3 regions of the Ectothiorhodospira sp. 9100 genome follow, and region 3 is predicted to be linked to each of the others. Evidence: predicted binding sites of a transcription regulator. Region 3 holds the regulator's gene; each other region holds the start of a gene.

Region 1 (5,277 bases), on a different contig from region 3:
TCAACTGGGATCAGATCCGCCCGCCCCCTCGGGGCACTCACAAGGACAGCTTTTTGACGGCCGTCACTCAGGTGGAGGATCGGCTGGTGGAAATCATCGATGTGGAAAAGGTGCTGGAAATGGTGACCGGTCCCTCCAAGGATGTGGATGAGGCCCTGTCCCGGGCCATCCGCGAGGGCGGGCGGGTACGCCGGGCCCTGGTGGCGGATGACTCCTCGGTGGCCCGCAAGCAGATCGTCCGCGCGCTCGCCCAGATCGGTGTTGAGGCCATCGTGGCCAATGATGGTCAGCAAGCGCTCACCAAGCTCAAGGAAATGGCTCAGCAAGGCCCTATTGATGAACAGATCGGCATGGTGATCTCGGATATCGAGATGCCCGTCATGGATGGATACACGCTTTCTTCCGAGATCCGCCAGACAACGGATTTGTCTGGCCTGTACATCCTGTTACATTCTTCCTTGAGTGGTACCTTTAACGAGGCCATGGTGCGTCAGGCAGGGGCGGACCGATTTTTGCCGAAGTTCAGTCCCGATGAGCTGGCTGAGGCCGTGCTGGGCCACCTGCAGCCCGAAGAGGTCGGGCAGTAACGGACACAGGGCAGGGGGCTGCCATCGGCGGCAACTCGTTGCCGCCCGCGGGGCCATTTGCGGGTATACTGCGTTTTCCGGTTCATCACCGGAGGCAGGCACAATCCATTAACCGGGAAGCACCAAAACATTGTCATCAGGCCCGATCGAACCCCAGGATTACGAGGACTTCAAGATCTTTCTTGAGCGGTCCTGCGGTCTTGTGCTGGGAGATAACAAGCACTACTTGGTGACCAGCCGGCTGTCCCGGCTGATGAAGGAATTCTCCGTTGCTTCGGTCAGCGAGTTGCTCAAACTGCTCAAGCGCGGTGGCCGCTCCGGTCTGCGTGAACGGGTGATCGAAGCCATGACCACGAACGAGACCTACTGGTTTCGGGATGTCTTCCCCTTCGAGATCCTCAAGAATCAGATCTATCCGGAACTGGCCAAAAAATCCCCCGGTTCCACGGTGCGCATCTGGTGCGCTGCCTGTTCCTCCGGCCAGGAACCCTATTCCATCAGCATGGCCACCAGCGAATATCTGCAATCGCGAGCCGGCAGCCTCAGGGATGTGCAGATCCTTGGCACGGATATCTCTGGTGCCGTGCTGCGCGAAGCCAGGGAAGGCAGCTACGACTCCCTGGCCGTGGCCCGGGGGCTGTCGCTGGATCGGCGCAATCGGTTCTTCATCCAGAAGGGCGACCGTTGGGAAGTGAAGCCGGAGATCAAGGCCCGTGTCAGTTACCGGGAATTCAATCTCCTGGACAACTACAATGCCATGGGGCGATTCGATATCGTCTTCTGTCGTAACGTGTTGATCTACTTCTCTCTCGAGTCCAAGCGGACCATTCTCAAGCGCATCTCCCAGATCCTTAATCCGGGCGGCTACCTCTTCCTGGGGGCCTCTGAGTCCATGGCCAATTATTCCGACGCCTTCGAGATGGTGCGCTGCAGCCCGGGCGTGGTCTACCGCCTCAAGAAGTAACTGTTCCGCGGCGTCAAACTTTCGACTTTCCTCATCGTGCCCTGGTCTCCTCCGGCGGTTTCTTGCCGGATTGCCCGCTCTTCCTGGTTTAACCTCCTCTCCAAGTGATTGAAAAAGCGCTTATTCGGCGCATGGCATGCTGTTTGCATTTCGACTGACAAGAGATTTTCTTGAGGTCGAAGATCATGCCGCTCTCATTTGACAACGCCCTGGGTATTCACGATGCAGCGCTGCAGGTGCGTTCCAAGCGCATGGAGCTGCTCGCGTCCAATATCGCCAACGCTGACACCCCCAATTACAAGGCCCGCGACCTGGATTTCCGGCAGGTGCTCAAACAGCAGCATCAACCGGACCAGTTGTCCATGCGTCGAACCCATGCATCCCACCTGGACGCGGCAGGCGGCGGCGGAGGCCTGGGGGAGCCGTTGTACCGGGTGCCGACTCAGCCTTCCCTGGACGGCAATACGGTGGATCCGCAACTGGAGCAGTCGGCCTTTGCCGAGAATGCTGTTCAGTACCAGGCGAGCCTGGATTTTCTGGGTGACAAGTTTACGGGCCTGCGCAACGCCTTCAAGGGCGGCCAGTAGGCCGGGGGATTGAATCATGAGCAACATGTTCAAGGTCTTTGATGTTTCCGGCTCGGCGTTGAGCGCCCAGTCCGTCAGGCTCAACACCATTGCCAGCAATATGGCCAATGCGCAGGTGGGCAGCACCACCGAGGAGGGGGCCTACCGCTCCAAGCAGCCGGTGTTTCAAACGGTGATGGATCAACTCAATCCCAACAGTTCCACGATGCCGGTGCGCGTCATGGACATCGTGGAAAGCGATGCGCCAGCGCGGGCGAAGTATGAGCCGGCGCATCCCCAGGCCAACGAGGATGGGTATGTCTTCATGCCCAACGTGAACATGGTGGATGAGATGGCCAACATGATCTCGGCCTCGCGCAGTTATGAAAACAATGTGGAAGTCATGAACACCACCAAGCAACTGCTGCTGCGCACGCTTCAGCTGGGGCAGGGCTAAGGAGGTATGAACCATGAGCGTTGATCTGAACATGCTGGAGGGACTGGGGCTTTCGTCGACCAATACCCAGCGTGCCGACAAGAGTCAGCAGGGCGAGTTGGGTCAGGAGGATTTCTTCAAGCTCATGATCACCCAGTTGCAGAACCAGGATCCCTTCGAGCCCATGGAGAACGGGGATTTTCTGGGGCAGATGGCCCAGTTCGGTACGGTGAATGGCATCGGCGAGTTGCAGAAGTCCTTTGAGGGCATCGCCCAGTCCGTGCAATCGGCCCAGACCCTGCAGGCGGCAAGCCTGGTGGACCGTGAGGTGCTGGTGCCGGTGGATATGGCGGGTCTTGGACCCGAGGGCGGCGTGCGGGGGGCGCTGGATCTCAAGTCCTCCGCCGAAGAGGTGACCGTGGGTGTCTATGACGCTGCGGGTGCACTGGTCAGGCGCATTCCCATGGGGGCTCAGGCTTCGGGGATGCAGTCATTCCATTGGGACGGCATGACCGATCAGGGCGAGCGGGCACCAGCCGGTGTCTACGAGTTTCGCGCCAATGCGGTGCGGGACGGCAGCAGCGAGCAGCCTGAACTGCTGCTGAATTCCCGCGTGGAGAGTGTGCGCACGGATCAGAGAAACGGCGGCATCAAGCTGCAAATCGAGGGTTTTGGGGAGATGGATTTCTCCGAGGTACGACGCATCGGCTGATGCATCTCGCCATCGGCTGATCATCACTATGAGGGGTATAGCATGCCATTCAATATCGGACTGACGGGACTGAACGCGGCCACCAAGGATCTGGAGGTGACCGGCCACAATGTCTCCAACGCCTCCACCGCGGGCTTCAAGGGGTCCCGGGCGGAGTTTGCCGACGTGTTCGCTTTGTCATACGCCGGGGTTTCCAATCTGGCCACCGGCAGTGGGGTGCAATTGTCGGATGTCTCCCAGCAATTCAATCAGGGAGACCTGGAGTTCACCCAGAATAACCTGGACCTGGCACTGAACGGCCGCGGTTTCTTCACTGTCGAGCGTGACGGCATCCGCGAGTACACCCGTGCCGGCCAGTTCATAGCGGACAAGGAGGGGTTCATCATCAATTCTGCCGGGCAGCGGTTGCAGGGCTATCCACCCGAAGGGGGTGCCGATGTGGGGGATATCCGTTTGACCACGGGAGAGGCCGAACCGCAGGCGACGACTGAGATTGAGGCCTTGATGAATCTGAGCGCGGCCGCGCCCACGATCCCGGCGGATCCGGCGGATCCTGCGGTCACTATAGACCCAGAGGATCCCGAGACCTATAACGAGTCGACTTCCCTGACTGTTTATGACTCACGAGGGGGGGAGCATACGGTGTCCTTGTTTCTTCAGCGAACTGACGAAAACACTTGGAATGTTGAGGCTTTCGCTGAAACCGATCCGGCCATTGGGCCTGAAAGCCGAGGGGCCGCCGACCTGACCTTTAATGAGGACGGGACGTTGGATACCGTCGCTCCTGATCCTTTCAACCTGGGTTTTGACCCAGGCAATGGGGCAGAGCCGCTGGATATTGACGTCGATTTCACTGAAACCACCCTTTATGGCGATCGCTTCAGCGTCAGCCGTCTCAAGCAGGACGGCTTCGCCCCGGGTCAGCTCATCGATGTGAGTGTGGAGTCCGATGGCACCGTGTTCGCGCGGTTTACCAACGGCGTCAACCGCTCCCTGGGCCAGGTGGCCGTGGCCAGCTTCGATAATCCACAGGGGCTTCAACCGGTGGGAGGCACCAACTGGGTGGAGACCTTCGGATCCGGTGAGCCCCTGATGGGTCGTGCCGGTGATTCCGGTTTCGGTCTGATTCAGGGCGGCGCATATGAGAACTCCAACGTGGATATCGCCGAGCAGCTGGTGAACCTGATCACGGCCCAGCGCAATTATCAGGCGAATGCCCAGGTGATCAGCACTGCCGACACCATCACCCAGACCATCATCAACATCCGGTAACGGAAAGGGTAAGGCCTCATCATGGACCGCATGCTCTATATCGCCATGACCGGTGCCCGGGAGGCGGCGCATTCCCAGGAGGTGAACAGCCACAACCTGGCCAATGCCAGCACCACCGGGTTCAAGAAGAACCTGGAGGCATTCATCAACCACCCCATGCATGGCCCGGTGTACGACTCCCGGGACTATGTGCAGCTGGAATCCATGCGCGCCGATTTTGCCCACGGACCGCAGATCTCCACCGGTCGCGATCTGGATGTGGCGGTGCAGGGGGATGGCTGGATCGCTGTGCAGGGCGCCGATGGCAATGAGGCCTTTACCCGGGCCGGTAACCTGCAGGTGGATGCTCTGGGCCTGTTGACGACGGTCGACGGTCGACCGGTATTGGGGGATGACGGTCCCATCGCCATCCCGCCATCCGAGACGCTTCTCATCGGTGGTGACGGCACCATCAGTGTGCGTCCACTGGGGCAGCAGCCCAACGTCCTGGCGGAAGTGGGCCGCGTGAAACTGGTGAATCCGAATCTGCAGGACCTGGAACGCGGCGAGGATGGCCTGTTCCGGCGTGCGGACGGTGGCGTCGAGCCGGCGGATGCCCAGGTGAGGCTACAGTCCGGCATGCTGGAGGGCAGCAACGTGAACACCGTGGAAGCCATGGTCAACATGATCGAACTGTCTCGTAACTTCGAGACACAAGTGAAGCTCATGAAAACCTCCGAAGAACTGGATCGCAGCAGTTC
Region 2 (5,277 bases), on a different contig from region 3:
CGCTGGGGCACTCTGAATGACGCGTTGCCTGGGCGGCAAACTGATCCACGTCTCCGGTCAGTTCTGCTGCCACGGCTTCCAGTCGTTGTCGCGCCTGCTCGCGGGTGTTCTCCGGGTAGTCCGGGTTGATCGTGATCAGGATCTGACGCACGGTGCGGGACTCGGGTGACTTGAACCGCTCCTGGTGCAGGAAATAGAAGAGCTTCACATCAAGATCGCTGACCTGCCCCATGCGGTTGGCCACCCGATCCAGAACGGCCTCCAGGCGTAGCTCTCGATGCAGGGCCTGGCGGAAGGTGCCCAGGTCGAACCCATGGGCCTCCAATTCCGCCGCAAAACCGGCCTCATCCGGATAGCGGCAGCGGATCTCCGCCAGGGCATGATCCAGTGTCTCCCGGGGCACATGCACATCCGGGGCCTGGTCCGACGCCAGTGCCCGGGCACCGATCTCGTAGGCTCGGGCCGAGCGGGCCCGAACGGTTTGACGCTCGGCCTCATCCAGTTTACCCAGGGGCTTTTCGAAGCTGTCCAGGGCCGTGCGCAGCTCGATGTAAGCCAACTCCGGGCGATGTTCCAGTGTGGGCGTCATATAGCCTCCCGCTCAGAATGCTTGATGAGAATTCATGATGTCCCGCCTTCCCCGGGGGGATCATCCAACGCCGATTCCGGCACCTGAAGAACCCGCCCGGCAAAGTTCACGTGGTACTCCACGCCGTCCGGCAGATCCCGCAGCACTTTGCAGACTTCACCCACCGCACCGGGCTTCACCACGGGCTGCCCCTGGATGCCAAGCGGTACCCGGGGCATCACCTTGTCGCGGAACTCGTAGCGGGTAGGTACCCAATGGGCATCGGCATCCAGTAATTCCTCCTGGCGACAACCGACAATGCGACCATGCTCCATGAAGTTGATCGTGTAGATAATCTGATCCTGCAGGAATCGACCCATGTCGATCACCACGCCAACGCTGCCCCGTGGTACCAGCAAACTGCCCCGATCCATGCCCGGGTAGCTTCCATCATTCCGGATGGGGCGCACCACACGCACCCGTTCGCCGTATTCATACAGGGGTTTCATGGGTTGCTCCTCATCCTTGCCAATCCTTTGGGTGGCGGGCTGCTCGCCCGTTGCCAGGTTCATGATTGACGGCCAAAGGCCTCGTCCAGGGAAACATAGGCCACGCCCGGCGGAGGTCGCTGGAAAACCTTGAAGACCTTTTCGGTCTGGGCATCGGAATTCACGAAATCACTGTAGGCCTGACTCAGCAGGCCCCGGTACAGGTCATGCAGAACCCTGGCATCGCTGGGCTCACCCGGTGTCTGGGCGCTCAGGTAGTCGTGAAAACGCTGCAGGATGTGCAAGCGATTCACCTTCACCACGGCCTCGTTGTAGGGGATGTCGAAGTACTCCAGAAAATCCTCGGCGGATTCCAGGTCCTGGAGGTCGTCCTGCAAGGTTTCGGAATTCATGGCGTGATCCTTGTAGCGAGTTTCAGGTGAGGACAAGAGGTGCGATTCATGCGGGGATGGCGTCGGTCAGGGCGATCAGTTCCCGGTGCCAAAGCGCCAGTTCCTGATCGGTGGGTGCCCGCTTGGTACGCGAGGCAGCGCTGCGGATCCTCGCCAGCAGTAAGGTGGCCTCGGCACGTCCCAGGGGGATCCCCAGACGTGCATAGGCCTGGATCACCGCACTGCTTCCCGAGTGCTTGCCCAGGACCAGTCGATGTTCACGGCCCAGTTCTGCCGGGTCGACACCCTGGTAGTTGGCTGGATCCTTGAGCAGGCCGTCCACGTGGATGCCCGCCTCGTGAGTAAAAACGCCCTCCCCCACCAGGCTCTTCTGCCAATGGATGGGGTGGCCGGTGGCGGTTTCCACCAACTGAGACAAACTTTGAAAACGGCGCAGATCAACGCCCGTTTCGATGTCATGCAGCTGGCGCAAGCCCAGCACCACCTCTTCCAGAGCAGCGTTACCGGCGCGCTCACCGATGCCGTTGACTGTGGTGTTTAAATGGGTCGCCCCTCCCAGTGCCGCTGCCAGGCTATTGGCAGTGGCCAGACCCAGATCGTCATGAGCATGCATCTCGATCTCCAGGTCCGAATGGGCTCGAAGCCGGCGCATGCGATCCAGCACGGTGAAGGGTTCGAGGATGCCCACGGTGTCGGCAAAACGAAAACGCCGGGCGCCGGCCTGTTGTGCCGTTTCCATCACCTGCACCAGAAAATCCATGTCGGCTCGGGAGGCATCCTCTCCGCCCACGCTGACCTCCAGGTTCAACGCCTGAGCCTCGTCCACATGGCGCCGAATACAGTCCAGCACCCAGTCGCGGCTACGACCCAGCTTGCGGGTGATCTGTTGATCGGATACGGGAATGGACAGGTCCACCATGTCCACGCCCAGATGGGCGCAGGATCTCAGATCATCCGTGCGCATGCGGCTCCAGACCAGCAGGCGGGCGTTGAGTCCCAGGCCCGCCAGCAAACGAATGGAGTCCCGCTCCTCGTCCCCCATGGAAGGGATACCCACTTCCAGTTCCGGCACACCCAGTTCATCCAGCCCGCGAGCGATGGCGATACGCTCGGCATCATTGAAGGCAACGCCGGCGGACTGTTCACCGTCCCGAAGGGTGGTGTCGTCGATGACGATGGTAGGGGGGTGGGTCATGGGCAGCTCGCTCAGCACAGGTTCCAGGAATAATTAAGCGAATTCCATGCCAATTAATATATTACTGATTACACGGGATTTTCTGTGTGATCGCCGTGTTTCCGGGTGTCGTTTTGCGACCTCCGGGAGGGAGTTGTGGGATTTGCTACATGGGTCGGGGTTCAGGGGTCGGGGCTCCGCGCCCCTCATCCCCGGCCCTTCTCCCACCGGGGACACGGCAGACAGTGAGACAGGAGTGAACGCTTCACGCCCGTGAGCCCCTCTCCCCTTTGGGGAGAGGGGTTGGGGTGAGGGGAAAACCATCACGCATAGGCTGGCGCAAACGCTTGCTCAGGATTCTCCACCGGGCCATCCTCACCCCAATACGGTGACAGCTTGCGCAAACGGGCCACGATGTCCGGCATCACCTGAATCACCCGATCCACCTCTTCCTCCGTATTGAACCGGGACAAGGAGAACCGCACCGACCCGTGAGCAGCGGTGTAGGGAATCCCCATGGCCCGCATCACATGGGAGGGCTCCAGGGAGCCGGAGGTACAGGCCGATCCACTGGATGCCGCGATACCCTGCTGTTTGAGCATGAGCAGGATGGACTCACCCTCGATGTACTCGAAGGCGATATTCAGGGTATTGGGCAGGCGATTGTCCACATCCCCGGTGACGAAGGCGTGGGGGATCTGCTCCAGCAGCCCCGTTTCCAGTCGATCCCGCAAGACCCGCACCCGGCGGCGCTCATCATCCATGTGAGTCAGTGCCAGTTCAGCGGCCCGACCCAGGGCAATGATGCCAGGCACGTTCTCCGTGCCGGCACGCCGGCCCCGCTCCTGGTGCCCACCGCGCAACAAGGGCCGAAACCGCAGACCGCGTCGAACGTACAAGACGCCCACGCCCTTGGGCGCATGCAGCTTGTGGCCCGACAGGGAGAGCATGTCGATGCAGGTGTACTTGAGATCAATGGGCAGCTTACCCACGGCCTGAACCGCATCCGTGTGGAACATCACCCCCTTGGCACGGGCCATTTCGGCCATGCTCTCCACCGGGAACAGGGTGCCCGTCTCATTGTTGGCCCACATGATGGAAGCCACGGCCACCTGGTCGGACAAGACCTCTCGGTAATGGGCCAGATCAAGGCGACCCTGACCATCCACGCCCAGGCGGTGGATGGTGTAGCCCTCCTTTTCCAGCTGCTCGCAGACATTGAGCACCGCCGGGTGCTCCACCTCGGTGGTAATGATCTCCCGACGCTGGGGCTGGGCCCGTACCGCGGACAGGATGGCCGTGGAGTCCGACTCGGTGCCGCAGGAGGTAAAGATGACCTCGGAGGCGTGTTCGGCACCGAGCAGGGCCTGCACCTGTTCGCGTGCCCGCTTGAGGGAATGCCCCACCTGGTCGCCAAAACTGTGCATCGATGAGGGGTTGCCAAACTGCTCGGTGAGAAACGGCAGCATCGTCTCCACCACCCGGGGGTCCACACAGGTGGTGGCATTGTTGTCCATGTAGATGGGCTTCATGCGCTATTCCCCCATGGCCATGGCACGGATATTCATCGGCGGCAACCCTGCGGACTTGGCGGAAGCCGATGCCTCCGTGGCATGGTTTTCCGGGTCGAAGGCCTCGCCCTTCTCGCTCAGCACCCGGGTGAGCAGTTCCTCGATCCCCTCGTGACAGGTGGAGCAACCGCCCCCCGCCTTGGTGTATCCGGTCACGTCCTGGACGGTGCGCAGGCCGTGGTCACGAATGGTCTGCTCGATCTTCACGGCATCGATGGCAAAGCACTTGCAAATCAAGGCACCTTCCTCGTGATCGTCCTTCCAGACCTCGCCCCGGTAGTTGGCGATGGCGGCCTGCAGGGCCTCATGCCCCATGACGGAGCAATGCATTTTCTCCGGTGGCAGGCCACCCAGGGCATTGGCGATGTCGTCATTATTGATGCGCTCAGCCTCATCCAGGGTGAGACCGATAATCATCTCGGTGAGCACCGAACTGGAGGCGACCGCGGAACCGCAGCCGAAAGTCTGAAAACCGGCCTCCTGAATCACACCGCTCTCCGGATCCACCTTGAGCGTGAGCCGCAAAGCATCGCCGCAACTGATGGAACCCACCTCGCCGGTGGCATTGGCGTCACGCACCACACCGACATTGCGGGGGTTGAAGAAGTGCTCTTTGACCTTCTCGGAATAGTCCCACATGATCTTGACCCTCCAGGGTGTGTGCCGTCAGACCGCCAGCGCGGCGGGGGCATGGGTGTGACATTTCTTGGGGCAGACCTGAGAACAGGCCTGACACCCGATACAGTCCATGGCATCGGCAAGCCGCATGACCATGGAGGTATCGTCGGAAAATCCATCATCATCGTCCTCGTCGTCATCCATCTCCCGCTCCACCAATTCAAAGCAGTTGCGGGTACAGACCTTGAAACACCGACCGCAGCCGATGCAGTTCTCCTCCTTGAGCTCCATGATGAAGGCGGGTGTCCACTGGGTGCCGCCACGGGTGACGCCGGTAATGGGAGTCATGGTTGTATGCCTCTTCTCAATCAGTCTTATGTCATGTTCGTCTTTGGGAGGAATCAACCTTCCTCCTCCCAGGGTTCGCTGGCCATGGCATCAAAAC
Region 3 (5,277 bases):
TGACCACCCACCGCGAGGCAGAGGGCGTGGGCATGACTTTGGACCTGACCCGGGATACCCTGGAACTTGAGAGCCAGGTGAGAGGCACCTATGTTCCGCACTGACATCTCCAAGAGGCTGCTGCTGACCCTCTTGCTGGCCTGGATGCCCGCCGCACACGGACAGCACAACCCTGACCTGCCCATCCGCATCGAGGCGGATCGCGCCAACCTGGATGACCAACGGGGGGTGAGCGTATACCAGGGCAACGTCACCATCACCCAGGGCGACACCGTCATTACGGGTGACGAAGTGACCGTGCATGCCCCTGATCGACAACTGGAGCGCATGGTCTCCGAGGGACGCCTGGCCACCCTGACCACGCGGGACGAGTCGAACCGGGAGGTTCGCGCCGAGGCACGACGCATGGAATTCTTCCCGGATGGGCCGCGTGTGGCACTCACCGGCGAGGCCCGGGTATGGCAGGGGGATGACGAATTCCGCGGCAGCCGTATCGTCTACAACCTGGAAGCCGCCACGCTGGAGGCCAGCACCGGTGACACGGGCCGCGTGGAGGCCATCTTCGCGCCCCGCGACCGCTCGGAGGACGGCGACACCCCATGAGCCGGCTGGAGACCGACAAACTGGTCAAGCGTTACCGGGCAATCAAGCCCGTGGACGGTGCCTCCATCGAGATCAACAGCGGTGAGGTGGTGGGCCTGCTGGGCCCCAATGGGGCCGGCAAGACCACCTGCTTCTACATGATCGTGGGCCTGGTGCCCTGCGACGAAGGGCAGATCCGCCTGGATGGCCGGGACATCACCCAGTTACCCATGCACGCTCGGGCCCGCATGGGCGTGGGCTATCTGCCCCAGGAACCTTCGGTGTTCCGCAAGCTTTCCGTGGCCGACAACATCATGGCCGTACTGGAGGTGCGCCGCGACCTCGACAAGGTCCAGCGCCAGGAAAAAATGGAATCCCTGCTTGAGGAGTTTCAGATCCAGCACATCCGTGACAATGCCGGCGTCAGTCTCTCCGGCGGTGAGCGGCGGCGCGTGGAGATCGCCCGGGCCCTGGCCACTGAACCGGCCTTCATCCTCCTGGACGAGCCTTTCGCTGGCGTCGACCCCATCTCCGTGATCGAGATCCAGCGGATCATCACCCATCTCACGTCACGGAACATCGGCGTGCTGATCACCGACCATAACGTGCGCGAGACCCTGGGCATCTGCAACCGGGCCTATATTCTCAGCGGCGGGCATATCATCAGCCAGGGTGCGCCGGAGGATGTATTGGCCGACCCGCAGGTGCGCCGCGTTTACCTGGGGGAGAACTTCCGCCTGTGAAACCCCATGCACTCACCGCAGGCAGGGTTTTCCGGGCACGGGTCCAATTTTTGCCGGCACACCGTATAATCTCCCGTGACAGCAATATTAACGTCGGGGGCCTGCCCCCGCCTCCATCATCAGGCATCACAGACTCGGGCTCCGGCCCGATGGCGCGCATCGTGCTATGTTGAAACCTTCCGTCCAGCTCCGGCTGGGTCAAAACCTGACCATGACCCCCCAGTTGCAGCAGGCCATCCGCCTGCTGCAACTGTCGACCCTGGAGTTGCAGGCACAGATCCAGGAAACCCTGGAAACCAACCCCATGCTCGAGGCCATGGAAGGTACGGAGGCGGATCAGGACACCGCCTCCGAGGAAACGCGCGAGCAGGACCCGGCCGACACCCGCGAGACTTCAGAGGCGGCCGAGGCCGCCGCCGAGACAGAAGGCAACGCCGAAGGCAGTCAGGAGCAGATCCCCGATGAACTGCCGGTGGACAGCAACTGGGACGACATCTACGATGTGCCCCCTTCAAGCGCCGGGCAGTCGGATCACGACGGGCGCGACGTGTTCGAAAACCAGACCGGGCCCTCGGAAAGCCTGCATGAACATCTCATGTGGCAGGTGCATCTGTCGTCCATGAGTGAGCGTGACCGGGCCATCGCCTTGACCATCATTGACTCCATCAACGAAGACGGCTACCTGGCCGAACCCATCGAGCAGATCCATGCCACCCTGGCCGAAGACCGGGAAATGGATCTGGAACTGGATGAGGTGGAGGCCGTACTGAACATGGTTCAGCACCTGGACCCGGTGGGCGTGGGCGCGCGGGATCTGGCCGAGTGCCTGAGCCTGCAACTGGCACAGTTTCCGGATGAGACGCCCTGGCTGGCCCAGGCCCGAATCCTGGCCCGTGAACACCTGGATGCCCTGGGTGCCCGCGATTATAAGGGCGTGCAGCGGCGCCTGGGGCTGGATGATGGCGAACTGCAGCAAGTGATCGCCCTGATTCAGACACTGAACCCGCGCCCGGGCGGGCTCATCAGCAGCAGTTCGCCCGAATACATCATCCCCGATGTCTTCGTACGCAAGCGAGAGGGCCGCTGGCAGGTGGAGCTCAACCCGGAAATTGCGCCGCGGTTGCGGGTGAACCCCCTCTATGCCAGCTTTGTGCGCCGCGCCGATTCCAGTCAGGACAACACCTACATGCGCAACAGCCTCCAGGAGGCCCGCTGGTTCATCAAGAGCCTGCAAAGCCGCAACGAGACCCTGCTGCGGGTGGGCACCGCCATCGTCGAGCACCAGCGCGCCTTTCTGGAATATGGCGACGAGGCCATGAAACCCCTGGTGCTACGCGATATCGCCGAACAACTGGAGATGCATGAGTCCACCATCTCCCGGGTGACCACCCAGAAATTCATGCATACCCCCCGGGGCATCTACGAATTCAAGTATTTCTTTTCCAGCCATGTGGGCACGGCAGACGGCGGCGAGTGTTCAGCCACCGCGATCCGCGCCATGATCCGCAAGCTGGTTGCCGAAGAGCCTCAGGGCAAGCCCATGAGTGACAGCAAGATTGCCCAGGTCCTGGTGGATCGTGGCATTCATGTGGCACGACGCACCGTGGCCAAGTACCGTGAGGCCATGGCCATTCCGCCATCCAACGAACGCAAGCGGCTCGTCTGACATCAACCGCGAAGCCGTCTTGATCATCACCCATCCCTAAGGAGTCATCTTATGCAGATCAACCTCACCGGTCATCACGTCGACCTGACCGACGCCCTGCGCAACTACGTTAACGAGAAGTTCGAGCGCCTGGAGCGGCATTTTGACAACGTCATCGACGTGCACGTCATCCTGACCGTGGAGAAGCTGCAGCAAAAGGCCGAAGCCAACCTGTTGCTCAGCGGTAACAGCATCCATGCCGAGGCCACCCACACGGACATGTACGCCGCCATTGACGCCCTGGTGGACAAACTGGATCGCCAGGTGGTGAAGCATAAGGAAAAGCTCAAGGACCACCACCGGGCGGAAGGCTCCCACCGCAACCATATCGAGTGAATGATTCATGAACATCGGTGATCTTCTCGCCCCCGAGCGGGTGCACTGCCAGACGGACGTGAGCAGTAAGAAACGTGCGCTGGAGATGCTGGGCGAGATGCTCTCCAATCATCTGCCCAAACTCACCCAGGGCGAAATCTTTGACAGCCTGCTGGCACGGGAGCGCCTGGGCAGCACAGGATTGGGGCATGGCGTGGCCATCCCCCATGGTCGTCTGGCCGGCGCCAGCGAGGCCTGTGCCGCCCTGCTCAAGCTGGAGAAGGGCGTGGACTACGACGCCCCCGACAGCGAACCGGTGGACATCCTCTTCGCGCTGGTGGTGCCGGCGGACTGTACCGACGAGCACCTGCAGATCCTCGCGCTGCTGGCGCGGATGTTCTCCGACCCGGAGACCCTGGCCCGGTTGCGCAGCGCCTCCGGCACAGCGGATCTGCTGACCCTGGTGCGTGACTGGGACACCGAAGACACCGGATGAGCCCATGACTGACTCGCTCACCGTCAGCAACATCATGGAAGTCATGGAGGAGCGCCTGGGCCTCACCTGGGTTGCCGGCACCCTGGGGAGCGAACGGAGCATTTCGCACCGATCCACGCCCCAGGGCAGCCCGTCGCTGGTGGGTCACCTGAACATCATCCATCCCAACCAGATCCAGGTTCTGGGAAATGATGAGATGCGTTACCTGTGGTCGCTGCGCAAAAACTCCCAGCGGGACATCCTGGAGCAATTGTGCAGCGGCGCATCCTCCATGCTGATCGTGACCGACAGCCTGGAACCCCTCCCCGAGTTACGCACCCTGTCGGAGCGTCAGTCAGTACCCCTGCTGCGCACCGCCCTGCCCAGCCATGAATTGATCAACATCCTGCGTTACTTTTTCAGCAACAAGCTGGCGGAGACCACCACCCTGCACGGGGTGTTCATGGAGGTGCTGGGGATCGGGGTGCTGCTCACCGGGGAAAGTGCCGTGGGCAAGAGCGAACTGGCCCTGGAGCTCATCAGCCGGGGCCACCGCCTGGTAGCGGACGATGCGCCCGAATTCGCTCGCATCGCCCCGGACATTCTGCGTGGCACCTGCCCGCCGGTGCTGGAAAACTTTCTGGAGGTAAGGGGGCTGGGGGTACTCAACGTACGCGCCATGTATGGCGACAGCGCCATCAAGAACAGCAAGTACCTGCGCCTGATCATCGATCTCAAGGACCAGACCAAGGTGCAGGCAGGTGACATCGACCGCCTGCATGGCGTGCGTTACACCCGGGTGGTGCTGGGGCTGGAGATTCCGGTGATCACCCTGCCCGTGGCGCCGGGGCGCAACCTGGCCGTCATGGTAGAAGCCGCCATTCGCAATCACCTGCTGCGTCTGCGCGGCTATTATGCCGGCGACGACCTGGCCACCCGACAACGCAAGCAGATGCAGATCGAAAAACCATGAAGCTGATCATCGTCAGCGGCCTGTCCGGTTCCGGCAAGACCGTGGCTCTGCATGCCCTGGAGGATGCGGGCTATTACTGCATCGATAACCTGCACCTGGGCCTGCTCACGGCAGTGGTCGCGCAACTCCGGAGCCCGCGCCTCACCCTCTACGACGAAGCCGCCGTGGGCATTGATGCCCGCAGTGGCATCGAAGAACTGGATCGCTTCGACAGCATCGTGGATGAAATCCGCGCCATGGGCGTGGATCTACAGGTCATCTTTCTCCAGGCGGAGGAAGAAACCCTGCTGCGGCGCTTCAGCGAGACCCGCCGGCGTCATCCGCTGACCCGCGATGGCGTGCCCCTGTGGGAGGCGATCCGCCTGGAACGCAAACTGCTCTCCAATATCGCCAATCACGCAGATCTGGCCATCGACACCACCCGCACCAACGTGCACCAGTTAAGCCAGACGATCCGCGAACGGGTCGAACAGGCCGCCGACCG

Evidence for each region. Region 3 encodes sigma-54, which starts transcription at its own class of promoters, with help from an activator protein. Its sites were predicted from a motif close to TGGCANGNTNCNTGCTT; they were not measured.
Region 1: a site for sigma-54 is predicted at 1,684-1,700, ahead of flgB (flagellar basal body rod protein FlgB). Genes of this name have one in related genera too.
Region 2: a site for sigma-54 is predicted at 2,700-2,716, ahead of nifV (homocitrate synthase). Genes of this name have one in related genera too.

Annotation. Positions count from the first base shown of each region.
Region 1 covers NZ_JAJNAN010000019.1:26,458-31,734, reverse strand. Annotated here, with positions in the region: gene LPW29_RS07870 (chemotaxis protein) at 1-587, shown strand, start outside; gene LPW29_RS07865 (CheR family methyltransferase) at 718-1,551, shown strand; gene flgB (flagellar basal body rod protein FlgB) at 1,737-2,138, shown strand; gene flgC (flagellar basal body rod protein FlgC) at 2,155-2,574, shown strand; gene LPW29_RS07850 (flagellar hook assembly protein FlgD) at 2,588-3,265, shown strand; gene flgE (flagellar hook protein FlgE) at 3,308-4,537, shown strand; gene LPW29_RS07840 (flagellar basal body rod protein FlgF) at 4,559-5,277, shown strand, end outside.
Region 2 covers NZ_JAJNAN010000028.1:10,074-15,350, forward strand. Annotated here, with positions in the region: gene nifM (nitrogen fixation protein NifM) at 1-589, opposite strand, end outside; gene LPW29_RS09870 (nitrogen fixation protein NifZ) at 622-1,077, opposite strand; gene nifW (nitrogenase-stabilizing/protective protein NifW) at 1,137-1,469, opposite strand; gene nifV (homocitrate synthase) at 1,516-2,664, opposite strand; gene nifS (cysteine desulfurase NifS) at 2,967-4,175, opposite strand; gene nifU (Fe-S cluster assembly protein NifU) at 4,179-4,853, opposite strand; gene fdxB (ferredoxin III, nif-specific) at 4,881-5,180, opposite strand; gene LPW29_RS09900 (NifB/NifX family molybdenum-iron cluster-binding protein) at 5,234-5,277, opposite strand, start outside.
Region 3 covers NZ_JAJNAN010000005.1:73,082-78,358, forward strand. Annotated here, with positions in the region: gene lptC (LPS export ABC transporter periplasmic protein LptC) at 1-104, shown strand, start outside; gene lptA (lipopolysaccharide transport periplasmic protein LptA) at 91-603, shown strand; gene lptB (LPS export ABC transporter ATP-binding protein) at 600-1,325, shown strand; gene LPW29_RS03135 (RNA polymerase factor sigma-54) at 1,492-2,991, shown strand; gene hpf (ribosome hibernation-promoting factor, HPF/YfiA family) at 3,043-3,366, shown strand; gene LPW29_RS03145 (PTS sugar transporter subunit IIA) at 3,374-3,841, shown strand; gene hprK (HPr(Ser) kinase/phosphatase) at 3,846-4,793, shown strand; gene rapZ (RNase adapter RapZ) at 4,790-5,277, shown strand, end outside.